Regions from separate parts of the Leptolyngbya sp. NK1-12 genome, predicted to be linked through region 1. Evidence: predicted binding sites of a transcription regulator. Region 1 holds the regulator's gene; each other region holds the start of a gene.

Region 1 (10,395 bases):
ACCCACAAAAGCAGCAGCCACTGTCGAACGCAGCGGTAAGGGGTTGTTCGCTGCCTACAGTTCCACCGTGTTTCTCACCCTCACCAATCCAGCGACAATCATCTCCTTTGTAGCCGTGTTTGCTGGGCTGGGATTAGCGACCAATCAAGCAGATTACGCTAGCGCTGCGGTGCTGGTGATGGGCGTGTTTTTGGGTTCAGCGCTTTGGTGGCTGATGTTGAGCAGTAGCGTCAGCCTGTTTCGCGCTCACTTCAACCCGAATCGCTTGAAATGGTTAAACAGAATTTCCGGTTTGATTTTGCTAGTCTTTGGCATAATTGCCCTCAGTCCAACTTGATTCAGTCCAACTTGATACTGTTCACCTGAACCATTCAATCAAGGCTACTAGGGCAGATTGCTGAGCATGATTACCACTGGAAAAGTCTTTACCTCCATCTGGTCCACTCTCCAAGCTCATAGCTGGAAAGCTAGCAGAAAACCGATCCTCAAATCTCGTTTCAACCGGCTTCTAACTCTGATCGGTAGTTTTGCGTTGGCCAGTTTGCTGGTGGTGTCCGCCAGTTGGTTCAGTCCTACGGTTCATGCCAGCGCTCCTTCTCCAGCATCTCCATCTCCATCTCCATCTCCCTCAACCTCACCGACCGGCTCGCTAGAAGAACTCCAGCAGCAGCAGCGCAAAATTGAAACCGAACGTTCGCATATCGATAACCAGAAGGATCGCATCCAGCATCAGGAAAAATCGGCCCAAAAGGAGCTAAGCAGTTTACAGAGCAGCATTAAGGCCACCGCTGCCGAAATCAGCAAAAACGAAAAGCGGCTTCAGCTCCAAAGCCAGCAGCTCAAACGCCTAGAACAGGAACTCACGCAGGCTGAAAAAACCTACAGCATCCAGCAGCGCGCCACAGTCGGACGATTGCGTTTCTTGCAGCAGCAGCGTGGTAGCTACGGCTGGGCCGTGTTGCTCCAAAGTAAGGACCTGAACGATTTTCTCGACCGCCGCTATCAACTGCGCCGCGTTTATGAAGCCGATCGCCAGATTCTCGCCAAATTAAAAGCCCAAACCGACAGCATCCACCAAAAACGCCAGCAGGTAGAGAGCCAGAAAAACGAGGTTGCCCTGCTGACTCAGCAACTTCTAGTGCAAAAACTGGACTACCAGCAGGAAGCCAAACAGCAACAGGCGCTAATCAACCGCCTGCGCCTAGACCGTAAAGCCCTAGAGGCCGCCGAAGAACAGCTCGCTAAAGATTCTCATAACATCGCCATTTTGATTCAGCAGCGGCTGGGCACATTCAATGCTGGGATTCCCTTCAAGCGCGGCAAAGGACTGTTGAGCTATCCCTGCGATGGCATTTTGACTAGCGGGTTTGGCTATCGCATCCATCCGATTCTGGGTTACGCCCGGTTCCATAGCGGTCTTGACTTTGGCGCTGACTATGGCACTCCAATTCGGGCTGCTATGCAGGGGAAGGTGCTGTTTGCGGGCTGGTACGGCGGCTATGGTCAGACCGTCGTGCTTGATCACGGCAATAATGTCACAACTCTATACGGGCATGCCAGTGAAGTTTATGTCTCAGAAGGGCAAGTGATTCAGCGGGGGACTCCGATCGCAGCGGTAGGTTCGACTGGCCTCTCGACGGGACCGCATTTGCATTTTGAAGTTCGCCTGGGAGGAGAGCCGGTGGATCCGGCGGAGTATTTGTGAGGGAGATGCGGCTCGTGAGCCTCGTTCGGCGAGGGGAGATGCTTAAGTCATATCAAATCCGGTTGATCAGCCAGAGTTCGCGTAGAGGCATTTCGGCGAAACGCCCGTACAACGCGGCATTTAAATTTAGGTAAATTTAGGGCGTTTAGTCGGATTTGAATCAGTCAATCTAATAATTGATTTGAACGATCTGTAGTGCAAGCGTCTCGGATCCTACACCTGCCCTTCTTGCAAGTCGTACTCGTTATGATTATGATATAGGAGTAGTTGACAAACGTTGGGTATGAGAGTTCAGGACATTCCAATTCGCGAAATTAATCGTCCGCTTTATCGGCAAAATGACCCCGAAAAGGTGAAGGCGCTGATGGAGTCGATTCAGCAGATTGGGCTACAGGAACCGATTGATGTACTAGAAGTAGATGGCAAGTATTACGGGTTTTCAGGCTGCCATCGCTATGAAGCTTGCACTCGCCTTGGGCATGAAACGATTCGCTGTAATGTGCGGCGTGCTCCCAAGTCAGTGCTGAAGATGCACTTAGCTTAATTAGTCCTAGTTAATTAGTTCTAGTTAATCAGTTCTAGCACTCGCTCAGTTCTAGCAAGAAGAACAGAAAACAAGAAAATAGAAACCGATGAAAAAGTAGAGATACATTCACGGCATCTCTACTATCAAGGTTGGTTTATTAAGTGGCTAGGGTCAAATGGCCAAACCTACTCGGAGCGCTTAGCTTTTAATCTCGTTTCCTATGTGTTTCTTAAACCCAAGAGAACTAGATAGCTAAACCTTTGGATCTTCTGCGTTGACTTCAGGAACCACATCCGGGCGCTGCTTATCTTCCCAACCCGGCGGACGCTTTGAGTTGTACCAGGCAATCGAACCAATGGTGACAGCGGCAATGAAACCAACGACGTAAACTGCTGTGAAGGCCCACGGGAAAGAAGAAGCTTCACCGGTTGCAACTTGCAGAAGTAGAGTCATGTTTAACCCAGCTCCCTTTACATTCTTTAATACTGTACTGCATTCACTCTACCGCATCTCTATTGCTCTCACCTCTCTCCTGATCGGTATTTGCTAGTTCAACCCTTATGTAGATGAATTCGTAACCGACCCTGTAAAGGAAACCTGTAGAGACACAGTCAGCTTGTCTGCAACAGCAAATTGTAGAGAAGGCTAGGGATTCGTCGCCGGAGCAGCCACCGGGGGTGGGGGAGCGGGTTCAGGAATGGTGGGAACTGGAGGCGGAGCAGGTGGGGGTGGCTCAATAATGGGGGCTTCAACTGCCGGAGCAGGTTCGGCAACCGGAGGTTCAACGGGAGCTAGCGGGGGAGCAGGTTCGGCTGGAGCCGTGGCTGCCGGAGGAGCTGATTCGGCTGGCGGGGGAGGGGCTGATTCGGCTGGAGCCGGCTCACTAGACGACCCAGAGCTGTCGCTGGAGGAGTCATCACCGGAATAGGAATCATAGGAGTCTGACGAATAGCTGTCTGACGAATAACCACTGCCCGAATCACTCCAGCTTCCTTGGTTACTACTGTCGTTGTCGCTCCATTCCTCACTGTTGCCGCTGCCGCCCGATGGATAAGGATTGTCGCTGGCATAAACCCGTTTGGGCTTCACAGGCTGGGCCTTAATACTGCCCTCATGGGATTCAATATCGGGAATGTCGGGAAACTCTTCTACCGGCATGTCTTCGGTCGCTTCAATCATGAAGTCGTACCAGGTGAGGGCGGCAGTACTGCTTTGGCCCCACGTAGGGCTGCTGTCGTCGTTGCCTAACCAAATTCCAGTCACAAGCTGGGGAATATAACCCACAAACCACAAATCGCGCCGCTTCTCTGATGTGCCCGTCTTGCCAGCCACAGAGCGATCGGGCAGATAGGCATTGCGTCCCGTGCCACTTTGCACCACCCCTTCCAGCATCCAGGTCATGATCGAAGCGCTATCCGCATCTAGAGCACGTTGGGGTTGGAATTCAGCTTCGTAGATCAGCTTGCCAAAGCGGTTATAGACGCGGGTAATGCCGTGGGCTTCGACGTAATTGCCCTGATTCGCAAAGGTACCGTAGGCGTTTGTCAGCTCCAGCAGGTTCACTTCTGAGGTGCCCAAAGCCAAGGAGTAGGCAGGCAGCAGATTGGATTTGATGCCCATCTTTGTCGCCAGATCGACTACAGGATCAAAGCCCACATCCACCAACACTTTCACCGCCACAATATTGATCGAGGCAGTGAGGGCGTCTTTCATCGACACTGAGCCACGATAGTTCTTGCCGTAGTTTTGCGGTTCGTACCCATCCACCACATATTTGCCGTCGATGTAGCCCCGGTAAGGCGAGAATCCAGCCGCAATCGCCGCAGAATAGACAAATGCTTTGAAGGTAGAACCAGGCTGACGTTGGGCTTGGGTAGCGCGGTTAAACTGACTCTTACCGAAATCATCCCCACCTACCAAAGCTTTAATTTCGCCGGTGCGCGGGTCAATCGAGACTAGAGCCGCCTGCTCAAACGCCTCTCCCGGACCGTAATTTTCAATCGCGTAATTGACAGTCTCCTGGGCTAGCTTTTGCCATTCTAGATTCAGCGTGGTTTCTACCGTGAGGCCGCCCAGCTCTAATTCTTCTGCCGAGACATAGTTAGGCAACTGCTGCTGGATGTAGGAGGTGAAGTAGGGCGCTTCGCTCTTGATATACTTTTGCTCGCCCGGTTTGACCGCAATCGGGCTGGCTTTAGCTGCCTCCATTTCTGCGGCTGTAATAAACCCGACATCAAACATCCGCTCCAGCACAATGTCGCGGCGACGACGGGCTACATCGGGGTTAATCAACGGCGAATAGTCACTCGGAGCAGGAGCCATGCCAGCAATCATCGCCATTTCGCCTAAAGTGAGCTGATCGACGGTTTTGCTGAAGTAAATCCAGGCGGCATCGGCCACACCGTAAGCCCCCGAACCCAGGTAGACCAGGTTCAAATAGCGCTCCAGAATCTGCTCCTTACTCAGCTCCCGCTCCATTTTCTGGGCCAGTAAAGCCTCCCTTAGCTTGCGGCCAATGCTGCGCTCCTGATCGAGAAACACAATCCGCGCCAACTGCTGCGTGATCGTACTGCCCCCCTCGACCACATCCCGCGCCAATACGTTCCTTAACGAAGCGCGAACAATCGCATCGTAGTCTACTCCGCTATGCTGATAAAAGTCTTGATCTTCGGACGCGATAAACGCGTCCGCTAAATCTTTCGGCATGCGTTGCAGGCTGACTTTCTCACGGGTTGCCGGACCTACTTGCTGCAAAATCGTGCCGTCGGCAGCTTTGATCGTGAGGGAGCCAGTCCGAACATAGGTCAGCACATCCGAGGTATTGGGGAGATCGCGATTGATTGCCTCAATGGCACTCCAGGCCGCAATAGCTGAACCGCCCAGGCCCAAACCCAAACCCACAATTCCCCAAGCCCACCAGCGTTGATAGAGGGGGCGGTTTCCGTCAGAGCCAGGCTCCTTGAGAGTTTGCCAAATCCCATCTAGGCTTGTTCTCGCCCGCTCTGGCAACACCATCCCCAGCTTTTTTCCTCGCATCTGGGACTTGTGGCCATTGGACTTATGCCCATTCGGTTGAGTAGACGAATCGGTCGAGTCGGAAGTCGCTGAAGGGGTAGGAGAATTCCGATTGGATTTTGAGATTGCTCTCAGCTTAGTTAGAAAGTCTGTCACTGCAATGCCTCACAAACCACTACACGTGAGTTGTCCTCACTGGAATCCTCGCTGCCTAGGACGTCGCATAGGGCAAACCTGATGTCTGTACCGCCTGTCCATACCGCTAGGAAGGCAAAAAATCGGGCATCATAGCCGGAAAATGAACCAACCTTGATATAACTTCATCCAAAGTTAGTCTCTTTTGAGATAAAACGCAACCGCAGCGCCTTGCTGCTTCAGCAAAAATCGGGTAATCATACGCCTGCGTGTCCTAACGCCAAAGCAGCTACCAACATGCCTAGAACCAAAAACGGCTGAGCGCTGGCCTGGTATTTAACATCGTTCTTCAGCGGATCCCGCAGGAAGTACATATCCTGGAACGTAATCTGGGGAATAATCAGCAAGATCAACAGCACCGCGTAAAGATTTTGACCAATTCCCATTAAGTAAGCAGCGATACCTGATTGGAACACATCGATCATCAAAACGCAGATCCAGGCCGCCGTTGTAATCCCAAACATGACCGGCAAGGACTTTAAGCCAAGCTGCTGGTCGCCCTCGACGCTCTTGAAATCGTTAACCACGGCAATGCCCAAGCCAGCCAAGCTATAAAACAAGGTCAGCAGCACAATCGTCCAATTCAAGTCGCCAAACAAGGCGTGGCCAGTCCACCAAGGCAGCGCAATATAGCTCGCACCCAGGGCATAGTTCCCTAACCAGCCGTTTTGCTTCAGCTTTAGCGGGGGAGCCGAGTAGATGTAGGCCAGAAAAGCACCGCCAATTGCGATTGTGGTAATGGTAGGAAACTCATGACCGGCCCAAACATCCAGCCCATAGGCCAAGACAATTCCTGCTCCAAGTAAGATCAGAACCTGGGCTACCACCTGCGGTACCGAAATTGCCCCTGAGGGAATCGGGCGATAGGGTTCGTTGATTGCATCAATTTCGCGATCATAGAAGTCATTTAGGGTTTGGGTGTAACCCGTCATCAGTGGCCCCGACAGCAGCATACAGGCCGCCGCAATCAGCACATTCTCGATTGTCCAGGTGAAATGGCCAGAAGAAGCAGCGCCACAAACCACACCCCAGATCAAGGGAATCCAGGTAATCGGCTTCATTAACTGCAAGCGGATCTTCCAAATCGAGGTTTCTCCGGGCTGCGCTCCCTTCATGCCCAGAAGCTGGCGGGCTTTGGCGTTACGATCGGCCGCCATTGCGTCAGGTGCCCCATTCGCCACGGTTGAGGCATTGGTCGAAGCACTGTTGGATTCTGGAGTTAGTAATGGCTCAGACATGGTGACCAAGGTAATGTCGCTGGGATAAACAGCGTGTCCAATCTACTAGACTACCGCATTATTGTGAGCCGCTCTGAAGCCAAGTTTGCACTTCAGCCGCTCTGCTGCCCCTACTCCTGACTCAACGCCTCAGACAGGTAGTTGGCTGCTGCTTCCACAATCGCAATCGCGTTCTCATACACCATGCGAGTCGGCCCCAGCATGCCCACACTGCCGACAGGCACCGAACCGCGCTGGTAGGTGGCCGAAATCAAGGCGCAAGTCCGCATCGGTTCCAGCGGATTTTCTGCCCCAATCCGCACCGTAACTCGTCTGCCAGACTCATCCAGCCCAGTCGTATCAAAAATCAGCGGCCAGAGCTGGTCAGTTTCCGACTCTAGCACCTGCAGGATTGTTTGCACCTGCTGCACTTCTGAAAACTCTGGCTGGCGTCGCAATAGCTCAGCTACGCCTCGAATCAGGATTTGGGTGGAAACCGAGAGCTGACAGCGGCGGTTCAGTTCGGCCATTGAGGTGCGCAATAATTCACCATAGCGTTCAAACTCGCGGCCCAGCTCACTCCAATCTAGGATGGCAATTTCGCCCAGCGTGCGGCCTTGCAAATGAGCGGTGAGGAAATTAGAGAGAATTTGCAGTTCCCGGTCAAGATGGTCAGCATCACTGGCTTGATCTGAGCCATGATCCGGATCTGGCTGGGGCAACGACATCAGCGTGGACTGGGTTTGGTAGGAATCCAACACAACAATCAGCATGGCGCGCCCCGGATCGAGCTGCACGAGCTGCAAATGGCGCAGTTGGGACTGACTGGTTTGGGGCACCGTGATCAGCGCAATGTAGCCACTCAAAGTAGATAAAATCTGAGCCGCTTCCCGCAGCAGCGCTTCGATGCTCAATTCTTCCCAGTTGAGCTGGTCCGACAGAATCTGATCCACCTGTCGCGCCACCGTATCTGAAGGTGTCACGAGCTGATCCACATAAATCCGATAGCCCGAATCTGAAGGCACCCGTCCCGCTGACGTGTGGGGTTGATACAGCAGGCCAGATTTTTCCAGATAGCCCATCGCGTTGCGAATCGTAGCCGGACTGACTCGCGGATTAAACTCGTCTACCAACGCTTCAGACCCTACCGGGCGAGCAGTGGCAATATAGTGACGAACTGTGGCTCCAAGCACCTGTTGTTGACGAGCGCTGAGCTTGAATGGCGTGGACATAGTAGAAACAATAAACAGATTTATTTATCGAGCAGATTCTAAATTCAAATCCAGCCAGATTTAGATTGATCTATCCAAACCTACTGAACCAGTGATGCTAGCACCTATGACACTACTGTAATCGGGTTGAGCTGGTTTTGGGGTGCCGTTTGTTCGGTTTCGGCAAAGCATGCGCCTTGTTTCGAGCTTCAGTTCAGCCTTGGGTCAGCCTTGGGTCAGCCTCAGTAGCGAGCAAGGGTGGAATCCACAACTGCCGCATATTCCTCAATTCCACCAGTCACGTTTTTGACACAGGTAAAGCCTTGATGCTGTAACCATTGACACATCTGAGCGGAACGAATTCCGTGATGACACAGCACAATAGTTTCGGCATGGGGGTCAAACTGGGTCTGAATCTGTTCCGACCAATTCGCGAATTGACTCAAGGGCAAGTTAACAAATCCGTCAATTTTGACAATCGCCACTTCATCTGGCTCACGTACATCAATCAATTGGAGACCAGGCTGGGTTGTCATCCGCTCTGCTAATTCGGTAACGCTGATGGCAGCAATGGGTGGGTTGGAGGCTGAAAACATGTAGGCTTCTAAGAGGTTTTAAAGTTTTAAATGTGTGTCTTACTTATTCAACTTATCGGGTGAATTCCCCTGCTGCAAGTCTGAACTAATCTGAACTCTCGGTTTTGAAGGATTCTAAAATTGGATTCAGTCCTCTGATTGACCATCTGATTAGCGATTGGCCTAATCATCAAAATGTCAATCCCCCGTTGTATCCGCTATGATCGCAAACTTAAGAGGAGGACTCGTGTATTCTCTGAGCTGCTATCCGCAAGCAGTTAAGTATCGCCAACTTTAAAAATGGGTTGAAGTGCGGATGCCCGTACTTGTTTTTAGAGCGCATTATATGGGCTGTGGTAGAGGAGAGTTTGTCATGCTGAATAATATGCTGAATAAACTGGTTCAAGCGATTGTAATCACCTCCGCTGTCTACTTGACCATGCTCGTTAGTCAGCCTCAGCGGCCTGAACTGTTCATCGAAATGCAACAGCGAGTGAAGGTAGCTCAGTTTGAACATTTTTTAGCCGTCGTGATTGACTTCCTGCGCGATCCAGTTCAAAACCGAGCTTAACCGTCCATTCATCACCGACATTACCGACATTACCAGCATCATCTACTGGGCGATCTGCTGAATTTGCTGATTGAAATAATCCACCCTGTAGTTTAACTGCTGAGCAATCTGCAACCCCTGCTGAAAAGCCGCCAGCGCTTGAGGGTTGTCTCCCCGATCGCGGTGGAGCTGTCCCAGTTGATCATAGGTCGTCATCATGCCAAACGAGTTGTAGGACTGGCGTTCTACATCCAGCAAGAGCTGGTAAACAATCAGGGCGTCATCAAGGCGGTTCAGCGAGCGATAGAGGGTTGCCAGTTTAGAGAGCGCATCACTGGCATAGGCATATTGCTGCACCGAGCGAGCCGCCGCAAACGCTTCCTGGTAATTTGTAGCGGCAAAGTCAGGCCGATTCAGCAGCACATAGCTATCGGCAATGGCAATTTTAAGCGCCGGAATCGGCACAAAGTTATTTTGCTTTTGATAGGATTCCACCAACTGCTGCTGCGCAGTAATCGCCAGTTCCGGCTGGTTGTTTTGTTTGTAGATGTACGCCAACTTTTCCAGCGCCGTCACTTCAGTCGCTCGATCGCCAGTTGAGCGGGCCAGGGTCAGCAACTCCTCGTAGGCGAGGGCAGCGTTGGGGTAGTCAAACCAGCCAAGATGCTGTTCGGCAACGGCGGTTAAAATTTGCTGCTGCTGAGCCGTATTTTGCTGCTGTTTAGCCCGCTCTAGCAATTTTTGATAAAGCGCTACCGACTGGTTCCGCGCTCGCACGGTCTGGTAGGCTTGGGCCAGGGTCAACAGCAGGTCATAGTTAGGTTCCGGCTGAGTCGACACTTCCTGCTCGATTTGCTCTAGCCGCAGGGTAATAAAGCGCAATTCGGTGGCCTGACTTTCTCGCCATGCCACTTCTCCAACTCGCGTCAGGGCAGCCACTTCTTCTTCGGGGCCTAGATACCGCCGCAGCCGCAATTCCCGATTCCATAGCTCCAAGGCCCCCGGTAAATCACCCGCCTGTAATTTTGCTTCAGCTTGGGCTTGCAATTCATTCAAGGCCGCCCGCAGCACATTTTTTTCCTGGGGATTGAGGGGCCGATCCACCACCATTTCTGGCAGCAGCGGATCGGGCTGGGGTTCGAGGGGATTGAGGACGGTGCCATCCGGGACGGGAGCGGGGGGGAGGGGCGGAGAAGAAGAAGAGGGGGGAGAGGAGGGAGATGGCGTAGTCTCGGTACTTTCAGGAGCGGTTTCGGGGGTGGGTTCCAGGTTAGAAGGCGTTTGAGCATAGCTGACAGAGCCAATCAGAGGCAGCAGGAATCCAAGCGTTACCATACTCCGCCGCCAGTTTTTTAGACTTGTTTGAACACTCAACTGCCGATAGCGCAGGAACCTAAAGCA
Region 2 (10,395 bases), 380 kb from region 1:
GGGACAGGAGAAGTGGCTTCAGGTGCTGCTGGCTGCGATGGGACTGCTGTTGAGGTTTGAGGCTTGGCACCTTTAACGGTTGCAGCAGGAGCTTTAGCGGCAGGTTTTGAGGTGGCGTTTGACTGCGCTGGAGCCGACGGGGAAGAAGGAACAGTGGGCAGCCCAGCCCAACCTTGCTGCGATTGCGTAGGCGATTGCGCTGGCTGTGGGCTTTTTGAATTTTCTGAAACTGGATCTGACCAATTGACCTGGGCGATCGTTTGCAGACCGCCAATGGCCAAAACCGCCATCAAGGCTGCTGCCAACAGTGCTAGCAGCCGCAGCAGAGTAGATTGAGGACTCAGCTTAGTGACTGCACTTAGCTGCAGCTTGATGAACCGAAAACAGGATTGGACCGACTTGCCTAGGGAAGTTTGAATCGACTGAAGTTGGGCCTTTCCGATTGTAATCAGCCGGGTCACCTGCAATCGAAGGTTAAATTTCATACGCTCACACCAACAGTACCACTATCGTCCTCTACTCCCCGGATTGATTTCAAGTCGGGTTAGCTACAGATTAAACCTCTGCTTGAGAATATTGGCTCACTCTCTCTTCCAGAATGGCATACCCAACCCCGGCTGGCGATTGCCAAAGGTTGAAGAATTCAAGAACAAATACCTAGCACCTGCGCGGATCAGCACCGGAACCAGTTAAGATGCATTAAGGTTAACTACTATGCACTTTTTACCTGTTTAGTAATGGCAGAAACCCTCCTTTTCAATGCCCTGCGGGAAGCAATTGACGAAGAAATGGCACGAGATCCTGCCGTTTTCGTGCTCGGTGAAGATGTGGGACACTACGGCGGCTCCTATAAGGTAACGAAAGATCTTTATAAAAAGTATGGTGAGCTGCGGGTGTTAGATACACCGATTGCGGAAAACAGCTTTACCGGCATGGCGGTTGGGGCAGCAATGACTGGATTGCGCCCGATCATCGAAGGCATGAATATGGGCTTCTTGCTGTTGGCCTTTAACCAGATTGCCAATAATGCCGGGATGCTACGCTACACCTCTGGTGGCAACTACAAGATCCCAATGGTGATTCGCGGTCCGGGCGGGGTTGGTCGCCAGCTTGGGGCAGAACATTCCCAACGCTTGGAAGCCTACTTTCAAGGCGTGCCCGGTTTGAAGATGGTGGCCTGCTCAACTCCCTACAACGCCAAGGGCTTACTAAAAGCAGCGATTCGGGACGATAATCCCGTGCTGTTCTTTGAGCATGTGCTGCTCTACAACCTGAAAGAGAATTTGCCCGAAGCAGAATATGTGCTGCCGCTCGACAAAGCAGAAGTCGTCAGAAAGGGTAGTGATGTTACCATCCTCACCTATTCCCGCATGCGGCATCATGTGATGGCAGCGGTTAAAACGCTGGAGAAGGAAGGCTTTAACCCGGAAGTCATCGACCTAATTTCGTTGAAACCGCTCGATTTCGACACGATTGGCGAATCGATTCGCAAAACCCATCGAGTTATTATCGTAGAAGAATGTATGAAATCGGGTGGGATTGGGGCCGAGCTAACCGCCTCGATTAACGACCGTCTATTTGATGAGCTAGATGCTCCGGTGCTGCGGCTAGCATCCCAAGATATTCCTACACCTTACAACGGTACGCTGGAAAACCTGACAATTGTGCAGCCACCGCAAATTGTGGAAGCCGTACAGAAAATGGTTGCCCTGCGAGTGTAAACCAACCCATGACAACGATTTGGGAACTCGATTTGTACTCTCGTCCGGTGGTTGACGAGAACCAAAAGAAATTCTGGGAAGTCCTGATCTGTGAAAGCCCATCCGAGGCCCAAGCGCAGTGGGATTCGCTATTTCGCTACTCAGAGTTTTTGCCCAGCACCGAGGTAAATTCTGTGCGGCTTCGCGCTGCTCTGGAAAAAGCCCTTGACCAAGCCGCAGTTCGGCCAGACAAAATTCGCTTTTTTCGCCGGCAGATGAACAACATGATCACCAAGGCATGCGAAGAGGTAGGGATTCCAGCTTACCCCAGTCGGCGTACCTTAGTCCTAAACCAGTGGATTGACCAGCGGATGCAGGATTACTATCCGTCGCTACCCAACTATCAGGCTGGCAGCAATCCCTCGGTGGCCTTACCTCCCCCCAAGCCCCAGCCCCTTCCCGATGCGCTCGTGGGCGAACGATGGGCGTTTGTGTCTCTGGAAGCCGCAGCCTTTCAGGAGATGTCGGAGTGGGAAATTGGCTTTAGCGAAGCCTTTCCGGTCGAAATGTTCGGTTTGCAGCCGGATACATCAGTTCCAGGGTTAATTATCTATTCCTCGCGGGCGTTACCACTGGCGGCTTGGATGTCGGGACTGGAGTTAGCGTTTCTGCGGTTCAACCCGACGCCTCCCCAGCTTGTTTTAGAAACCGGAGCCAGCGACGCTTGGATTCTGGCTAACCTGCCCACTGCCGATCTGCAAACCGAAGCTAAAGCCTTTGAAACCGCCAAGCAGCAAGCACAGCAGATCCACTTTGTTGCGGTCCAGTCGAATCCAGAGGCCGAGTCCTTTGCTGGTTTCTGGTTGATGCAAGAACTTAATCTGGCGTAACGTCCCCCTTTTCTTAGAAGATAGTTATGAGTTTTACAAACCGTGAGAAAAATTAGTTTTGAGTGTTGAGTTAAACCCCAAATTCAAGCCTAACTCAACACCTAAAATTAATTTTCTTCAAGGTCTGGCAGCTCATGACGCAGTAGGTTGGATACTTATGGGGTTTGAAAACTCGCAGCAGGAGGAAATTGCCGAACAACTGCTAGATTTGGCCATTCGTTCAGGCGCAGAGGCCGCAGAAGTTTTTCAATCCTATTCGCTGTCTCGCCCGGTATTTTTTGAGGCCAATCGGCTGAAGCAGTTGGAAAGCTCCCAGTCAGAGGGCATTGCTTTGCGGCTATGGCGAGCTGGATGTCCGGGGCTGGCAGTGGCCTATGGTCCAGTAGAGCCACAGGCTCTGGTAGATCGGGCGCTTGCCCTTAGCCAATTGAACCAGCCGGAGACAATCGAGCTAGCAGATGCATCCAGAAGCCATTACCCCGATCTGGGCGAGGCTGTGGGCGTAGAGCAGTTAGTGGAATGGGGTAAGGAAGCGATTGGGTTAATTCGTGATGCCTATCCAGAAATTCTCTGCAATGCTGAATGGGAATGTGATGCCGAAACCACGCGCCTGATTAACTCCCAAGGGTTGGACTGCGGCTACACCGACACGACCTTGAGCTGCTATGTTTCTGCCGAGTGGGTGCGGGGCGATGATTTTCTCAGCGTTTCCGATGGTCAAACCCAACGGGGTGATCTGAATCCGGTGGAGCTGGCTCAGCAAATTATTCAGCGCCTAGACTGGGCGAAAGACAACATTGCTGTTCCTAGTCGTCGGGTTCCGATCCTATTCACAGCCAAAGCCGCAGACATGCTGTGGAGCACCGTTCAGGCTGCCTTAAACGGCAAACAGGTGGTAGAGCGGGCCTCACCTTGGAGTGATCGCTTAACGCAGTCCGTTACCTCTAATGCCATCACCATTTCGCAACAGCCGAATGCTGGTCCCTTTAGCTGCCCGTTTGATGATGAAGGGACTCCAACTCGCCCAATCACTTTTATTCAAGATGGCGTTTTGCAACTGTTTTATACCGATCGCTCGATTGGACGCGCTTTGAGCAGTGGCACCACTGGCAATGGGTTTCGTCCAGGCTTGGGTAGCTACCCCACACCAGGATTATTCAATTTCATGGTTCAACCAGGTGTGAAAACCTTGCCGGAACTGATTGCTGGCCTCAAAACTGGCTTGGTTGTGGATCAAATTCTGGGAGGCGGCCCAGGTATTTCGGGGGATTTTTCCGTTAATGTTGATCTGGGTTTCTGGATAGAACATGGCGAAGTTATAGGTCGCGTCAAAGATACGATGGTGGCAGGGAATGTATATACAGCTCTGAAGAATTTAGTGGAACTAGGCGGTGATGCAGAGTGGAATGGCTCCTGTTATACACCATCGGTGATCGTAGAAGGATTGTCAGTGACGGGACGTAGCTAGATTTGACAAAAATAATTTTTAAAAAATGTCAAATCAAAAGATATCGGTAAGAATGCCAACCAAATAAACAACCAAATAAATCAGAGTCAATGTTTCCACGCCATTGACTTCGATTTGTGATTTCATGCGCTCTATTGGCTGCATCAATTGGTTATTTCCCAGTGCGCGATACTAAAACTCAGCCACTCACTAGACCAGTTAACCCAAGCTCCTCGGCGGCGCGCTACGACCTTACGCAGTTGTTCAGCAAAATGTGACGAGTGACGGATGCCCCGTCAGAACCAGCGTTAGACAGCATCTATGTTTTTCTAGCCAACGGTATGCTGCTGCAAACGTCATGTGTAGAAACTTGCCCGAACCTACTCAGGTAATTGAAAATCTCCAGCAAGCTTCTCTTCTGACTGCCTCACTTCTCAGTCAGCCAGGATGTCAAATTGAGGGCAGTGGGCTGAGATGCAGTGGATTGAGATGGGGAGGATTGAGACAAAGTAGTATTCAGACCGGCAGGAGTGCTAATCACAACAGTAAGCGCTGTGAGCAGAGCGGTGACTAAAGCGCCAAAATCGTAGAACGACAATTTCTGGGGATGCATGGTTTGCTAGTGAATGTATGCAGATGATACGTCGGCTTTATGTAGACTCTGTGCAGATCGTAATGGGCAAATCTAGGTTGGTGAGGAGTATGACAAAACCGAATGGCTGTGGGGCTAACATCCTAGGCTGTTGAAGCGCTGATTGGCTCAGCCTCTATGAACGCTATCCTGGCACAGGATTTTTCTGACTCACCAGCATTTCTGCGCAATCTTTAACGAAAGTATGAGGTTTGTAAAGCCCAGGCATCAAACCGATTTGGCATCGTCTGACTTCGCTTTTTGGAGTCACCGTTCGGTAAACCGTACTCCCAAAGATAGAAGAACGGGTTGCAGTTGGGCCACTTGTCCGTTAAATTAGCACTCAGGAGTGGAGAGTGCTAATCTCGAAACTCAGGTTTGAGTATTGTGGGTTTTCAAAGCGACGAGATTGACACCCCAAATCCACCAGGAGTTGGGCTTATGTTGATGCTCGCCCTTTGGAGTGTTGAACTTGAGGATTGAGATTTTGAGTCCGTTGCGTTTATTCACTCAAAGTTGAGACCCAAGGTTCAAAGCTTCTAATCCTAGATTTGTATAGTTGGAGAATTCTTGTATGGCGGCTGTATCTCTGAGTGTTTCAACCGTTAAGCCTCTAGGAGATCGTGTTTTCGTTAAAGTCAGTGCTTCTGAAGAGAAGACCGCAGGCGGTATCTTCCTACCCGACACGGCTAAGGAAAAACCCCAGGTTGGGGAAGTGGCAGCTGTTGGCCCTGGTCGTCGTAACGATGATGGTTCTCGCCAAGAAATGGAAGTGAAAATTGGCGACAAAGTGCTGTACTCCAAGTATGCCGGTACTGACATCAAACTCGGCACTGAAGAGTATGTTTTGCTGTCGGAAAAAGACATTTTGGCAATCGTTGCTTAAAAAGTTTTGAGTTTTAAGTTTTGAGTTTTGAGTTGGATAAAGCTCAGAACTCAGGATTCAAAACTCGAAGCGACTTGAAGCTTGCAGACTGTTTGCAACTCGAAACTAAGAACTTAACACTCAACACTCAACACTGATTGAACGTTATGGCTAAGCGCATCATTTACAACGAAAATGCTCGTCGTGCCCTGGAAAAGGGAATCGATATTCTGGCGGAAGCGGTTGCGGTCACTCTGGGTCCTAAGGGTCGCAACGTGGTGCTGGAGAAGAAGTTTGGTGCTCCTCAGATTGTGAACGACGGTGTCACCATTGCGAAGGAAATTGAGCTGGAAGATCACATCGAAAATACGGGCGTCTCTTTGATTCGTCAGGCTGCTTCCAAGACCAACGATGCGGCCGGTGACGGAACCACGACTGCAACCGTACTGGCTCATGCGATGGTGAAGGAAGGTCTGCGCAACGTGGCTGCTGGCGCTAATGCTATTTCGCTGAAGCGCGGTATCGACAAGGCAACTGGCTTCTTGGTGGATGAAATCGCCAAGCATGCTCGTCAAGTTGAAGATTCCAAAGCGATCGCTCAAGTCGGCTCCATCTCGGCTGGTAACGACGAAGAAGTGGGTGCCATGATCGCTGAGGCGATGGAGAAAGTAGGCCGCGAAGGTGTGATCTCTCTGGAAGAAGGCAAGTCGATGACGACTGAGCTGGAAGTGACCGAAGGGATGCGTTTCGACAAAGGCTACATCTCGCCTTACTTCGCCACCGACACCGAGCGGATGGAAGCAGTACTAGATGAGCCTTTCTTGTTGCTAACCGATAAGAAAATCACGTTGGTGCAGGACCTGGTGCCGGTGCTGGAGCAAGTCGCTCGTTCCGGTCGTCCACTGCTGATCATTGCCGAAGATATCGAGAAAGAAGCCCTGGCAACGCTGGTGGTGAACCGCCTGCGGGGTGTGCTGAACGTAGCGGCTGTGAAGGCTCCTGGCTTTGGTGATCGTCGGAAAGCCATGCTGGAAGACATCGCCGTGCTGACGGGTGGGCAGGTGATCACCGAAGATGCTGGTCTGAAGCTGGACAACGTCAAGCTCGACATGCTGGGCAAGGCGCGCCGCATCACCATTACCAAAGACAACACCACGATTGTGGCTGAAGGCAACGAAGCTGCCGTGAAGGCTCGCTGTGAGCAAATCCGCCGTCAGATGGAAGAAACCGAGTCTTCCTACGACAAAGAGAAGCTGCAAGAGCGGTTGGCGAAGCTGTCGGGTGGTGTTGCTGTAGTGAAAGTTGGTGCAGCCACCGAAACCGAAATGAAAGACCGCAAGCTGCGCTTGGAAGACGCGATCAACGCGACCAAAGCGGCTGTAGAAGAAGGTATCGTTCCTGGTGGTGGTACCACATTGGCCCACATGGCTCCTGGTCTGGAAGAATGGGCTAAGGCGAACCTGGTGAACGAAGAGCTGATCGGTGCGCTGATTGTAGCTCGTGCCCTGTCGGCTCCGCTGAAGCGGATTGCTGAGAATGCTGGTCAGAACGGCGCGGTGATTGCTGAGCGTGTGAAAGAGAAAGACTTCAACGTCGGTTACGATGCTGCGAAGGATCAGTTCGTCGATATGTTCGAGGCTGGTATTGTTGACCCAGCGAAGGTAACTCGCTCGGCTCTGCAAAACGCTGCGTCTATTGCCGGCATGGTGCTGACCACCGAGTGCATCGTGGTTGACAAGCCTGAACCGAAGGATGCTGCTGCGGCTGGTGCTGGTGCCGGCATGGGCGGTGACTTCGATTACTAAGGCTACTAGAATCAAACCGGTGTAATTTCACCGCAATTTGATTGAATTGATTTGATTGAAATGAGCGATCGTCTTCTGTAATGGAGGCGATCGTTTTTTTTAATTTCAGTTGCTTACAGCCTTTTTCAGGCTAATGAAGTACGGAAAACGAGGTGCAGGGGCACTGCCCCACACCCCCTATGCCTCACATGAGTGAAAAACGCTGTATGTCATACGGAATCCGACTATAGAGTAACACTATAGAATGAAGGGATGGGACGCACAATTACGCTAAAAAATCACCTCAGTGACGAGGAACTCAAAGCTCGCTACCAAAGTAGCACCGACCCCGTTGAGTCGCGACGCTGGCACTTACTATGGTTAGTTTCACAACGATGGTATCTCCTCGATGCTGCTGAAAGTGTGGGTGTGAGCTATTCTTACGCTCGTAAAGTTGTTTACGCATACAACCAAGACGGGGTTGAAACGATTGCGAATCGACGACGAGGACGACAAATGACCCGTCGTGCCCTCTTGAGTGCGACGCAACAAGCAGAACTCGACCAAGCGTTGCAATCTCCTCCTGCTGATGGTGGGCTATGGAGTGGACCGAAAGTGGCACAGTGGATTGCCCAGAAAACAGGACGAGCGCAAGTTCACCCGCAGCGAGGATGGGATTACTTGCAACGACTTCACTACAGCGGGCAGCGCCCACGTCCTCGTCATGCCAACGCGGATGAGGCGGCTCAAACTGCCTTTAAAAAAACTTGCCGCACCGAGTCGAGCAGTTGAGACAAGCGTATCCAACGGCTCAAGTTGAAGTATGGGCATTTGATGAACATCGCTTGGGACTCAAACCGATTCTTCGTAAAGTCTGGTCGAAACGAGGACAACGCCCAATCGCAACAGTGCATCATCGCTATCAATGGCTCTACCTGTATGCGTTCGTTTGTCCTCACAGTGGATTGACCCAGTGGTTTATCCTCCCCAGAGTGAGTGTGGCTTGGTTCAACCGAGCCTTGCAGGAGTTTGCCGAAGCAGTCGGGGCAGGAGACAACAAACAGATCTTATTGGTGATTGATGGAGCTGGGTGGCATCGAGCTAAACAGGTTGTGGTGCCACAAGGCATTCATCTGGAATTCCTGCCTCCCTACTCTCCAGAGTTACAACCGGCCGAGCATTTGTGGCAATTGAGTGATGAACCGTTAGTCAATCGCAAGTTTGAGAACTTGGATGCACTCGAAGAAGCTTTAGCATCTCGTTGTAACATCCTTTCAGCCATGCCGGAAGTCATTCGTCGGCACACGCTATTTCACTGGTGGAAGGAGGCATAAAATAGTGTCACTTTACTACCCGGATTCCGTATCAGTTATTTCACTTGGATTAGCGTTAAAAAAATAAAGCGAAGGAGTTAATCCCTCGCTTGTGATTATTTGTTAGTAGATTAGACCGTTCTGCAAACGGATTACTGGTTAACAATCTGCCTGAACTAACCTTGCATCGCTTGCGGTGGCTTAACTCTAACCCAAATAGTTGGCTTCCGCTTCCAGCATCCGCACCAAATGCTCATCGCCTCTTGCCTTGGCCGCCTCTAAACGACGCTCCAAGTTTCTACGCAAGTTCGTGCGATGCAACTGTGCGGTTTCGGTCAAAATGCGCTGACGGTTTTTGTTCATCTTGAACATCCTTATAAGCTACTCTGTGCTGTCTAATAATTCTACAAACCAAACTAGCATAAATCCTGAAATGGTAGTTTATGTTACAGAATGGTTATTAAGTTTTGTTTCGCTATGGTGATCTAGCGCAGTCCCAGCCAGGTAAAGAAATCCTGGTGGGTGAACAATTCCAGAATCAACAGCGCCACAAACCCAATCATGGCAAAACGACCGTTGATGATTTCGGCGTAACTTGTCCAGCCAAAGGCAGGTTGCGGCTGAATGACAGGTTGTTCTTCAGAGGTTGGTACAGAAGAGGTTTGATCAGAATTCATAGGATTTAGCTGCGCAATTGGAACGGTGAACGGCAAAACTCGCAATCGCTCTACTTCAGATCTTATCTTTTGTTATGAGGAGCCATTCTTCGGCGGTGTCAATGATGCGATTTGGCGAAATTTCCAGGGCGATCAGAGTGGGACGATCAATCAGTAGGTAAGCTGTTTCGTCTCTGCGCCATGCCCGCTTCAACTCCTGCTCTGAAGCTGGAATCACCTGCCGCTGGCTATAGAAATTCAGCGACGGACGGTTATAGGGATAGGAGGTGTAGATTGGTTTACCGGCAGGAACATGAGTTTGAATCATCGCCGCCACTGGCTTAACCGGATAAGACTCTGCCAACTCCCAAGCCCAATGGGGAGAAGCCATCAGCAGCAGCAGGGCCAAATAGGTACCCCAAACCAAAATATTGATAAACTGCGGATTTTGCCGAGCCACCAGAAACGCAGCTATGCTGAACGTAGCGCCTGCGATCGCCAGAATTAAACCCAAATCGCTTTCTGCCGGAGCGGCCCAACCGATAAAATAGGCTGCTCCCAGCCAACCCACAGCAGCTAAGATGCTGAAGCTAGCTAACCAGGCTGGAGAATAGGCATCTGGCAGAAACTGCTGAACCCCAAGCTGCTTGCCCTGCTGCCACATCTCGGCCAGTTGGGCACCCACGATCAAAGCCAAGGCCGGAAACAGCGGCAAAATGTACCACGGCAATTTGGTCGCCATCAGGGAAATGGCAATCAAGTAAACGCTGCCCCAAAGAATAGCCAGCTTGGCCCAACTCCAGTTGCGGTTGCTCCAGACTAAGCGACAGCCTGCTGGGAGAAACAGAATCCACGGCGCAGCCTTCAGCAGCTCCAACAGGTAGTACCAGACGGGTGCACCATTTCCTTCCACATCGGTCCAGATGCGTTGCAGCGACTGGTCTACCAAGTTGTTACCCAAGAAAGCCTGGCCATAATGCAGCCATTGGGCACCATACCAAGCGATGGCCGGAACGCTGCCCAGTAAGATCCCTAACCACAGATAGGGCTGCTGAAGCAAGCGCGGCGTATCCCAGACCAAAAATAGCAGTGCAATGCCACCCAACAGC
Region 3 (10,395 bases), 680 kb from region 1:
AGTTAGAGTGCCCAACTCAGGGCTAAGAGCACTCTTCTGCCGTCTCAACCCTTTGTGTAATTTGCTGTGTAATTTGCCTGTCCAACAAGAACACCCGATACATTAGCCATTCAACCGGTTCAATGCCGAGCCGGTCAAAATAAGGCTGCTCATGCCTGACTCATGCCTGATGGTTGTGATAGCTGTTGGGATAATGATTACTACAGAATGGTTACTGCAAATGGTTCCTACAGACCTTTACAGTCCGTAACTCCAGCCTTTAGTCAAAAATTTAGTATATATTGCGCAATTTCTGAGCCGCTAGATAGATCTTACTCCATTCACCTGTGACCTGATTCACTTTCAAATTCAGCTCTTTAGCAATGGTATCCAGGCCACATTTGGCTTTCAACCGTTCAATGATTTCCCTCTGCACTGGTGTGAGACTATCCCAAAGCGTTTGCCATTGTTCTGGGGTGAGTCCCAAATTGTGCTCGGCCAAGGATGTCCCGAGCCATGTGCCGACTAGCTCTGACTGATGCTTAAACCCAAACACGCGAATCGCATGGTAACTAATTTTCTCTCGTAGCCGATAAACCTGATTTACCGTTAGGTTCAGCGTTTGAGCAATCACCTCTTGGGATTGGCCTTGCAGATGAAGTTTGAGCCACTCGGCCGCGGCAGGTTCTACCTCTTGTTCCAAATAAGTCAGGAATTCTTGCAGCACTTTGGAGCGCATTGCCTGCTGTTCTTCCCAAGCTTGGGATTCCTGGTACTGAGAAATTGCCTGAGCGTCGAGCAAACTGACCGGGTTATCGGCATCATCGGGCGTAATTTCTTCAGATACCAAGCGAATCAGTTCTCCGGTTGGCACTTGAGTCATACCTCCTCGCTGAGACCGCCGCAGATAGTTGACAAAGCGATACACCAGCAGCGGCTGACTACGAATCGGACGCAGGCAATACTCTTCAATGCTGGTCAGCATCAGAGCATTACGCAAGCGGGGATTAGTGGTACAGCGCCCAATCCAGCTGATTTGTTGCCGAATATACTTGTCGCTTTGAATTAGCTCCTGGATCACCTCTTGCAGGACATCCATGACCGTGCGGCGGCGGTCCCGAGACAGCGCTACCCAGGTGCGAATTCGGCTACGAATCAAAAACAAACTGCTGAGCCGTTGCAATAGCTGATTGTAGGCTCGTTCAGGATGAACCCCTAAGTAGCGCTGCTGCAAAATCCGCAGCCGGTAGTCCATCGCCTGCTGAGCAACCGCAAGTTGGGCCGACGGTAGTTCCTCGAACCGCTCTACATCTTCGCCTAGCAGCCAGCTAATCACACTCTCCTGGTCGGCAGATGATAGTGTTATTTCGCTTGCCTGAAGTTTTGCTCGCCAGTTTTGTCTGAGTTCCTCAGCCAGTGACATTAGAATTGCAGTTCCTCACTTGGTAGTTTTCTAGTTTATATCCCTCTCCAACGTTTGTCTCATCGTCTGTCTTGTCGTCGTCGATCCTGGGCAGTTTTTAGGATAGTTTATTGAGCCAGTGGTCAGTTCGCGGGCTTGATAGTTGCTAATCTGCGCTAACCTGCTGGCCGGTCAGTTTCTTCGACCGCTGCAACTAGACGCTGCAACGTATCAGTTAATTGGCCCAAGCGCTCCAGTGCACTATCATGATTTTCTGCCAGGGTTTGGACCGCATCGCTCAGCGCAAAAATTTGATATCCCTGCTGTTGCACTTGAGCGGCTAGCGCATCGACCTGAGTGGCCAGTCGATCCACGGCTTCGGTCGTTGCCAACACAGCTTCTCCAATCTGGAGGACTACAGACTCTAATTGATTTGGTTGAACGTCCACTCCTCAATCACCTTCGGTGCGTAACCTCACTCCGTAGCTTAATCTGGATTCTAAATCCGATCAAAACGGCATAACTAAGCCTACTGTATTTGCATAATTAAGCCTACTGTATTCTGGAGTGATTGCGCTAAAGAACTGTTGACATCGGCAAAAATTGTGAGAGTGTGGGCGAAAAGAGCTGAAAATAGAGATGATTGGGGTCGAAGCAGGGCAAAAGCGATTTTTTATAGCATTGCTGCCTCCGGTTGAGGTACAGCAAGATGCAGCCACAATTATTGAGGAGCTAGGCCAGCGCTACCGCACCTCTACCGCCAAGGCACCACCCCACATCACCCTACAACCGCCCTTCCTGTGGGCCGAGGTGAGCACGCTAGAGAACCATCTAGCTACATTTGCCAGCCACCAGTCGGTGATCCCGATCCACCTGTCAGGGTTCGGTGCCTTCGCGCCACGGGTGCTCTATATCAATGTCTTACCAACGCCTGCGCTGTTGACCGTGCAGACTGCCCTTAGCCGCAAGCTAGAAACTGAATTGGGCATCGTGGATCCGATGGCTAAACGACGACCTTTTGCGCCCCATCTGACGGTCGCTTCCCGCAACGTAACTCGCCAGACCTTTCGGCAAGCTTGGGTTGAATTGCGGTCGCGCCAAGCCGAGTGGCAGTTTGTGGTAGAACGACTAACCCTACTGATCCATGATGGCCACCGCTGGCAAATTCAGGCCGAATTTCCATTCGCTCACCGTTTTCCGGCCCTATGACTATCGTTAAGGAATTTTGCGGATCGGGCATACTTGAAGCTGAATCTAAAGCAAGGCAGTGCTAGTGGCAAGAGTTGAGATATGGATTCCAGAGTGCAGATCATCCAAGTGTCCGGTATTTTAGATGGAATGAATGGGGGGCAGCTACGTCGTACCATTGATGAGATGCTCAAGGCCGGAACCCGTGTGATTTTGATAGATTGCACTGCGGTGGAGTTTATGGACAGTTCTGGTTTAGGTGCTCTAGTCATGGCGCTGAAACAGACCAAGCTGCTCGGTGGACAGCTCTCGCTCTGCGGCATCAACGATCAGGTCAAAATGCTGTTAGATCTGACGAATATGAGCAAGGTGTTTAAAATATTTCCGAGCTGTGAAGCGTTTAAGCAATCGGTGTAGCTTATGCTAGTACCGGCTCTTGGTGTAGGCATCTATGCAAACAGCAGCTATCCAACTATCAACTATCTGATCCAACATTGAACTGTAACAACCGTAACTCTATGCAAAGCCTAGCTGAGTGTTTTAGTCTGTAGCGTTTTCTGAATTAGTAGCTTAACGGATAGTTAACTAGTAGCTTAACTGGTGGCTTAACTTTAGGTAGCTTTACTTGAACTGTGACTCAATCGCATCGGTTGCAAGTTAATACGAATTTAGAAGAACTAGCCCAGATTTTGGATTGGTTTAATAGCCATTATCAGGAAAAGTTGACGCGGAGTGTTTTGATCAAGTCGCAAACCATTTTGGCCGAAGCTTTCACCAATGCGGTGCGCCATGCCCATCGCGACAAACGCACAGAAACACCGATTGAGATTGTTGTCTACCTCCATCCGGATCAGATTGAACTTCAAGTTTGGGACTTTGGGCCTGAATTTGATTGGGAGCAGCAGCTCAAACAAGTTCAAGAGGCTGATCCAGTTAATGCTGAGGCCAGCGGCGGTCGTGGCATTTACCTGATTGCCCGCCTCGCCGATCGGTTTCGATACTATCGCACGCCTGATGAGCGCAATTGTTTGCAGATGATAAATGACTTTAGGACTGAGCCAGTGAGTGGGCAGGAGTCAGGAATCAGGAGCCAGCCTTCCCAGAGCGTCAGCCGACGGGAGCCAGGAGTCAGGAGTCAGCACGGGGGTTAGTTACACCGTGTTTTGTTAAAAAAGCATCGAGTTCGGTTCTGGTGGGCAGAGACGGTTGGGCACCCGCTTTAGTGACGGAAAGGGCAGCGACTGCGGCGGCTTGTTGAGTGGCTTCTCGGAGCGGCATACCAGCGGCCAACCCAGCAGCTAATCCACCATTAAAGGCATCGCCTGCGGCAACGGTATCCACGGCCTGAACAGGAAAGGCTGGAATTTCAAACGTTTCGGTTGGCGTCATGCACAGGGCACCCTGTTTGCCCAGCTTGGTGATCACAGTACCAACTCCCCGCTGCTGCAGAACCGTAGCCGCTTTACGGGCTGTTTCTAAATCGGTTATGGGGAACCCCGCAAGCTGACTCGTTTCTACCTGATTGGGCGTGACAATATCAAGCAGAGGGTAGAGCGCGGTTGGCAAATCGGTGCGAGCCGGAGCCGGATCTAAAATCACGGTGACTCCTGACTGTTTGGCAAGTTTAGCTGCGGCCATGACAGCCTCCAGCGGCACTTCCAACTGCAATAGCAGCACTTTGGCCTGGGCTAGCAGGGGCTGCAATCGCTCCACATCGGTTGTATCGATTAAACCATTCGCGCCTGGAATAATCACGATATTGTTTTCACTCGCATCATCTACGGTAATCATGGCTACACCTGAGTGGGTAGTTGCCTCGGTTAAGATTGCATCACAATTTACACTGCTGGCCTGTAGACCTCGCAGCAATGCTTGTCCAAAGGCATCATTCCCAATTCGGCCAACCATTTGAGTGGGTATTCCTAGGCGAGCAACTGCAACGGCCTGATTGGCGCCTTTTCCCCCTGGGACCGTCTCAAATCGGTGCCCAGTTAAAGTTTCTCCCGGCGCTGGAATTCGGGGCGTTCGTGCCACCAAATCCATATTGATGCTGCCAAATACGATCACGCTCATAGCAATTTGATGCTCTGCTTAATCCCCTGAGTCATGCGCTCAGTATATGCTAGGGGCTTCCACTGCTTGTTTGTCAGTGTCCTAAATCTTCAAGAAACTTAGGCAAACTCTATAGCGCTCCTAAAAGTCTCTCTAGAAATTTCAAAGCCATCCTGGCTCCCTGGTTGACTGACAAAACTCTAGTCGCTGGCGGCTCGAAGCAGCGCCTACACAGACAAAACCTGCGCGGGTTACTGAACCAACGAATAGTCGGCCTGCGCCGGCTTGGCTTCGACTTGGCTTGCATAGCAGCGGTTTTAACCACCATAAGAAAGTGACCATAAGAAAGTGGCCATGAGAAAGTGATTGGTCAGTCAATCAGCCCTAGCTCCTCAACATTAAACAATACAAATTGTTGCAATTGGTTAGGTTGATTTGCTCAGGAATGCGATAGAAATAACTGCAATTCTGTCGTGCTTTTGGACAATTTTCCAAACTTGAGAATCGGGAGTGCGCATGGAGCGGTTCATTTCATTGATTGGTATCTTCGTTTTCTTTGGGCTGGCCTATTTGCTATCAGTTGATCGGCGTGCGATTCGATGGCGTCCAGTAATTTGGGGATTTGCGATCCAATTTCTATTTGGCCTATTTGTGTTGCTGTTGCCCGTTGGCTTTGCTATTTTCAGCACCATTGGTAATCTTGTTACCACGTTTCTCAATTTTTCCGATGTTGGGGCTGAGTTTGTCTACGGTGAAAACTTTGCAGAACATTTCTTTGCCTTCAAGGTGATGTCTACCGTCATCTTTTTCTCTGGCGTGATCAGCCTGCTGTATTACTTTGGGATTTTACAAAAGGTGGTAGCGGCCATCGCTTCGGTAATGCGGCGAACGATGAAAACCTCCGGCCCTGAAACCACCTCTTGTTCGGCCAATATCTTTATCGGTCAAACCGAAGCACCCCTGTTGATTCGTCCGTTTGTGGGTAGGGTAACGCTATCTGCAGAGTTAGATGAGGAACTGCGGGCCGTCAAAGCCAAAGCCGAAGCCGAAGGAGTCGATGAACTGGCCCTGCCTAAAGAAGCCTTTTCTACGGCTAGTGACCCAATTGCCGCCCTCGCCGAAGGAGCGATTCAAGGGGTTCAGCTCGTGCTGTCCATTATCGCAATTTTAATTGTATTTCTTTCCCTGATCGCCCTAATCAACGCGATTTTGGGCTGGGCAGGTGGCCTGTTCGGGTTTCCGCAGCTTTCATTAGAGTTAATTTTGTCCTATCTCTTGTTTCCGTTGGCTTGGGTTATGGGTGTTCCTCTAGCCGACTGTAGTGCCGTGGCCGTATTTCTGGGCAAGAAGATTATTTTGAATGAATTCATTGCTTACTCAGCCTTGGCCGAGTCAATCAAAGCCAATCAAATTTCGGCTCGAGCTGCCGCAATTGCTACGTTTGCCCTCTGCGGTTTCGCTAATATTTCTTCTATCGGTCAACAGATTGGGGCGATTGGCGGCATGGTTCCCTCCCGTCGCAACGATGTGGCTCGATTAGGACCACGGGCAATGATTGCAGGTTCTCTCACCAACTTTGTGAGTGCCTGCATTGCCGGATTGCTGTTGGGGAGTGAACTTTAAAATCATGCGCATCTATCTTGCTGGGCCAGATGTGTTTTTGCCGGAACCATTGAAAATTGCTCGCGCCAAACAGGAAATTTGTCAAGCCTACGGATTTGTGGGTTTGTTCCCATTTGATGCCAACCTGGATCTGTCTAATCTATCGCCCTTTGAAATGGGGATTGCGATCTATACCAGCAACATTGAACTGATGGATAGCTGTGATTTGATCATTGCTAACATGACGCCATTTCGGGGTCCCAGTATGGATGTGGGTACCGCTTTCGAGATGGGCTATATGGCAGCCCAGGGCAAGCCAGTGTTTGGGTACACCAATGATGAACGGCTTTACACCCAGCGAGTCACAGTTAGTACTCCCGGATGGGATGCGAATGGCATGTCAATTGAATCGTTTGAGATGGCAGATAATCTCATGTTAGAAGGAGCAATTTTCACAAGCGGCGGTGTACTGACGCGTGAACAAATCAGCTCCGAGTTTTATTACACTGAGTTGAAAGTTTTTGAGACAACAGTACAATCGGCGGCAGAGCGTTTGTTGTATTGATGAGTTGTGTTGATTGATAGGTCTCATGGTTACTCCGAAGGTCAAAATTGTTCTCGATACTGATCCAGGCGGCGACGATTCCTTTGCGTTTCTGTGGTTACAAAGCTTGGCTAAGCAGGGATTGGCCGAAATTATGGCAGTCACGGCAGTAGATGGTAACGTTCACGCTAACTACACGTTTGCGGCTGCCTGCAAATTACTGCAACTCGGTGGATTTCCAGCAGTAGAGGTGGGACGCGGCGTTATTGGTGGCTCCGCTAAAGACGATGTGGAAGATGCAGGTGCGATTCATGGCGCAGATGGGATGGGTAATTTATCGAATACATTGCCAGCGCCTCATCAGGACTATGAAACGGCGCGCTATTCTGACGATGTGTTGATTGAGCAATTGCATGCAGCTCCAGGAGAAATTACCCTTGTAGCGATTGGCCCGCTCACCAATTTGGCAGCAGCGGAGCGAAAATCTCCAGGTGTTCTCAACCTTGCTAAAGAAATTGTGATCATGGGCGGTGCATTCTTGCATCCTGGCAATATTACACCGGAAGCCGAATTCAATATTGCCTACGACCCAGAAGCGGCTCAGCTTGTGTTTAAATCCTCTACGCGGCTGGTAGTGATTCCACTCGATGTAACCCGGCGGCTGATCTTCACGCCCGAAATGGCTCAGCAAATTAGCGCCGTGAATCCTGATAGTTCAATTGCCAAATTTATCATGGCACTCTGTCAATTTATGGTGGGAACGGCGATGGCATTTCGTGAAACTGGTGGTAGGCCAGGATTCTTAGTACACGATGCGGCAACGCTGGCCTATCTGTTTCATCCAGAGACGCTATTGTTTCGACGAGCACAAGTTGAAATCGAAACCAGCGGTGAATGGACACGCGGCAAAACCGTAATCGATCGCCGCCACTCTGCTAAACCCGATGCTAACGCTTGGGTTGCCCTGGATGTAGATGAGGTGAACCTGCTGGCGGTGATGGTGGAGGATTTGAAGCGGTTAGTGCAGGACGGTTGAGGTGAATAGGTGAGGTGAATAGGTGAGGTGAATAGGTGAGGTAAACAATGGCTTGATAACCTTTTCAGTAGCCTGCTGTGACTTTACGGATAGCTCGTGTGGCTTTAATAAAGTTAGGGCAACCCGTAGGAATAATTTCTTGAACTTTCAGTGAAGTTGAAAAAAAGTATTCTGGATTTGAAACGAAGTTTGCTACTTTACACGAAGTAACACTATGAACTTCCTCTGAGGCATAGTACGAGTTTTCGCTCTAACGTAGGTATTGCTATTTATTTAATGTTCAGTTTGAGATAAACCGAATGCAGGTGCATCTATCTTTGCAATCGCCTTTCGTATAGCCTGGAAAGGCAGCTTGAAAAGTGTACAATGAGCTTTCGACCATCAGAATTCGACCACCAGAATATGCGCTCTTACACGTTCTAGTTCCTAGTTCGAACTGTTTCTGGAGCCGTGTGACTCCTGTTTCTTGACGCGATATGTTGACGGAATTAGGTACCCAGCATTAACAGAGACAAAGCAGGTATTAATTATGCGAATTCTAGGTATTTTGCGGTTGTTCACAACTACCTTATTCAGTTGCCTTGGCATCGCTGATGTTGTCCAAGCGGGAACAGAATGCGGAATTGCCGCCTATTATGATCAGGGTGATCTGACTGCCAATGGCGAAGATTTTGACCCCAGTCAACTAACTGCGGCTCACCCCTGGTTGCCGTTTAACTCCTGGGTTACTGTAGTAGATCAACACACAGGTATTTCGGTAAAAGTACGGATTAACGACCGGGGTCCTTGGGACGGGGAACGAATTTTAGATATGACTCCAGCTACTATCAACGTGATCGATCCTCATCGGACTTCCGATCTGCGCCATGTTTGTATCCACTGGTGAGGTTGGTGAGGTCGTGGTGTCTTTCCCAATCCGCCTTTCCCAATCAATTCCTACACAACAGCAGTTTCTGTGGTGTCTAGAGGCTGATGCAGTTGCTGTAACTCATCCACAACTCTAGCTTTGCTAGCGAGTAAGTGGCTCTGGATGGCTTCTACTGCTGCTGCCGAGTGTCGTTGGGCGATAGCTTGATAGATTTGCCGGTGTTCAATGCGAATTTCTAGTACCTTGGGATTATGGCGGGTGGTCTGCACTCGCAGTAGCATCATTTTGTCAAATACCTGATCGAGCAGCGTCACCAGCCAGCGGTTTCCCGAACTTTCGGCAATCAAGCGATGAAACCCATAGTCGAGGTCGAGTAGATCCATCACCTTCAGGACTGGGGTTTGCTCTTGGACCAGTTGCTCAGCCTGCAAAACGTAGCCTTCGAGCTGCTGTAATTGTACCGAGTCGGCGTGTAGACACGCTTCAGCCACAGCCAGTTCTTCTAACGCCAATCGGCAATCATAAAGCTGGGCGGCATCGACGGCAGAAATGGTAGTGACTTGCAATCCTCCCAACCCATCGGCAGTGACCAAGCCGTCTTTTTGCAACTGCCGAATTGCTTCCCGGATCGGAGTGCGGCTGACCTGCAAGCGCTGGGCCAACTGAGTTTCGACTAAACGTTCCCCTGGGGGCAGATCACCGGATAGAATGCTAGCCCGCAATGCCTGATACGTTTGCTCATGCAGTGATTTGCTCCGCTGAATTGGCACTATCCCTGGGGTCATGCTTCTCCTCACTTAGCCGACATAGCGACATTCTAGAAGTTTTGCGGCGTTTTGCGGCTAGGGGGCAGCCGTCTCCTACTAATCAGTCTCCTACTAATCATAAGTTGTACAGGAATGGCCTGGATGAGGCTGATGTTTCCCCGCTCACGGTAATTTAACATTTATTACGAACTGGGAAAACTTGGGTAAAAGGCGTCAGGTAGGCGATGATTGACTGGAAAGCTACCTTTAATTCATTAGCTTGAAATTGATTGGTGTGAAAGAATTGGTGTGAAATTAGCAGATTTAATTACACCCGAAATGCCGGCTGGAACGGCGCTGTTTCTTCAGTGGGATGGGTATCATGTTTTTTCGATTCCCCAACGTGAGTTGGTGCGTGCGGATGATCGGGTCCGCTTTTTTGGGGTGGGCGGTAAGCGACAGGCCCAGGAATCGCTGATCGAGTGTGCTTTGCGAGAGAGCACCGAAGAAATTGGCGCAGTGGTTTCCCATCTAGAAAGCGCGACCCAAACCTACTTTCTGGCTGCCGATGGTAGCCTCAAAACCATTGATCTGGCCGATGAAATCCGACCTCGCTTGATTCTGGAAAAGCGGCAGCACTCTTCCCAGAGCAGCATGGCTCAGGATGCACCCTACTATCTAGTGGCATTTAATGCGCGCTTGTCAGGCAAACCCGTGCCGAGTAACGAAATTGCTGGGATTCTCTACCTCACTGATGTCCACCTTTCGCTGATTCGCCGCTGGAGTGGCCTGACGATGGCTGATATGCTGAGCCAAGGTGCCCAGATTGACGTTCAGCCTCATCAGGCCATCCACCAGTCCAGGATTCTAATTCCCCACGGCACGGCCAAATTTTTGATTCAGCAACTGCCAGCCTAGTTCATCCCACTTCTTCGTTCAGCCAGATTTCATTGCTGCCGTGATGGATGGTTTTCACCC

Evidence for each region. The regulator HrcA, encoded in region 1, represses chaperone genes, less so after heat shock. The targets are predictions, from matches to a motif close to ANTTAGCACTCNNNANTNNNGAGTGCTAANT.
Region 2: groES (co-chaperone GroES) is a predicted target of HrcA. The motif match lies at 5,003-5,033, and genes of this name have one in related genera.
Region 3: HJG54_RS11800 (septal ring lytic transglycosylase RlpA family protein) is a predicted target of HrcA. The motif match lies at 8,044-8,074, and genes of this name have one in related genera.

Annotation. Positions count from the first base shown of each region.
Region 1 is NZ_CP053586.1:2,124,714-2,135,108, reverse strand. It holds gene HJG54_RS08730 (LysE family translocator) at 1-337, shown strand, start outside; gene HJG54_RS08725 (murein hydrolase activator EnvC family protein) at 404-1,705, shown strand; gene HJG54_RS08720 (ParB N-terminal domain-containing protein) at 1,989-2,249, shown strand; gene psb35 (photosystem II assembly protein Psb35) at 2,484-2,684, opposite strand; gene HJG54_RS08710 (penicillin-binding protein 1A) at 2,877-5,402, opposite strand; gene chlG (chlorophyll synthase ChlG) at 5,639-6,679, opposite strand; gene hrcA (heat-inducible transcriptional repressor HrcA) at 6,790-7,890, opposite strand; gene HJG54_RS08695 (rhodanese-like domain-containing protein) at 8,112-8,465, opposite strand; gene HJG54_RS08690 (hypothetical protein) at 8,818-9,015, shown strand; gene HJG54_RS08685 (tetratricopeptide repeat protein) at 9,058-10,329, opposite strand.
Region 2 is NZ_CP053586.1:2,503,056-2,513,450, forward strand. It holds gene HJG54_RS10400 (N-acetylmuramoyl-L-alanine amidase) at 1-485, opposite strand, end outside; gene HJG54_RS10405 (alpha-ketoacid dehydrogenase subunit beta) at 738-1,721, shown strand; gene HJG54_RS10410 (Tab2/Atab2 family RNA-binding protein) at 1,730-2,590, shown strand; gene HJG54_RS10415 (TldD/PmbA family protein) at 2,748-4,058, shown strand; gene HJG54_RS10420 (hypothetical protein) at 4,465-4,650, opposite strand; gene groES (co-chaperone GroES) at 5,243-5,554, shown strand; gene groL (chaperonin GroEL) at 5,701-7,338, shown strand; gene HJG54_RS10435 (helix-turn-helix domain-containing protein) at 7,591-8,109, shown strand; gene HJG54_RS10440 (IS630 family transposase) at 8,106-8,651, shown strand; gene HJG54_RS10445 (hypothetical protein) at 8,838-8,993, opposite strand; gene HJG54_RS10450 (chlorophyll a/b-binding protein) at 9,116-9,307, opposite strand; gene HJG54_RS10455 (ArnT family glycosyltransferase) at 9,363-10,395, opposite strand, start outside.
Region 3 is NZ_CP053586.1:2,808,288-2,818,682, forward strand. It holds gene HJG54_RS11755 (HetZ-related protein 2) at 272-1,402, opposite strand; gene HJG54_RS11760 (hypothetical protein) at 1,558-1,830, opposite strand; gene HJG54_RS11765 (2'-5' RNA ligase family protein) at 2,021-2,590, shown strand; gene HJG54_RS11770 (STAS domain-containing protein) at 2,672-2,986, shown strand; gene HJG54_RS11775 (ATP-binding protein) at 3,202-3,720, shown strand; gene rbsK (ribokinase) at 3,698-4,642, opposite strand; gene HJG54_RS11785 (NupC/NupG family nucleoside CNT transporter) at 5,138-6,244, shown strand; gene HJG54_RS11790 (nucleoside 2-deoxyribosyltransferase) at 6,249-6,788, shown strand; gene HJG54_RS11795 (nucleoside hydrolase) at 6,814-7,803, shown strand; gene HJG54_RS11800 (septal ring lytic transglycosylase RlpA family protein) at 8,333-8,689, shown strand; gene HJG54_RS11805 (GntR family transcriptional regulator) at 8,740-9,456, opposite strand; gene HJG54_RS11810 (NUDIX domain-containing protein) at 9,727-10,335, shown strand; gene HJG54_RS11815 (glycosyltransferase) at 10,337-10,395, opposite strand, start outside.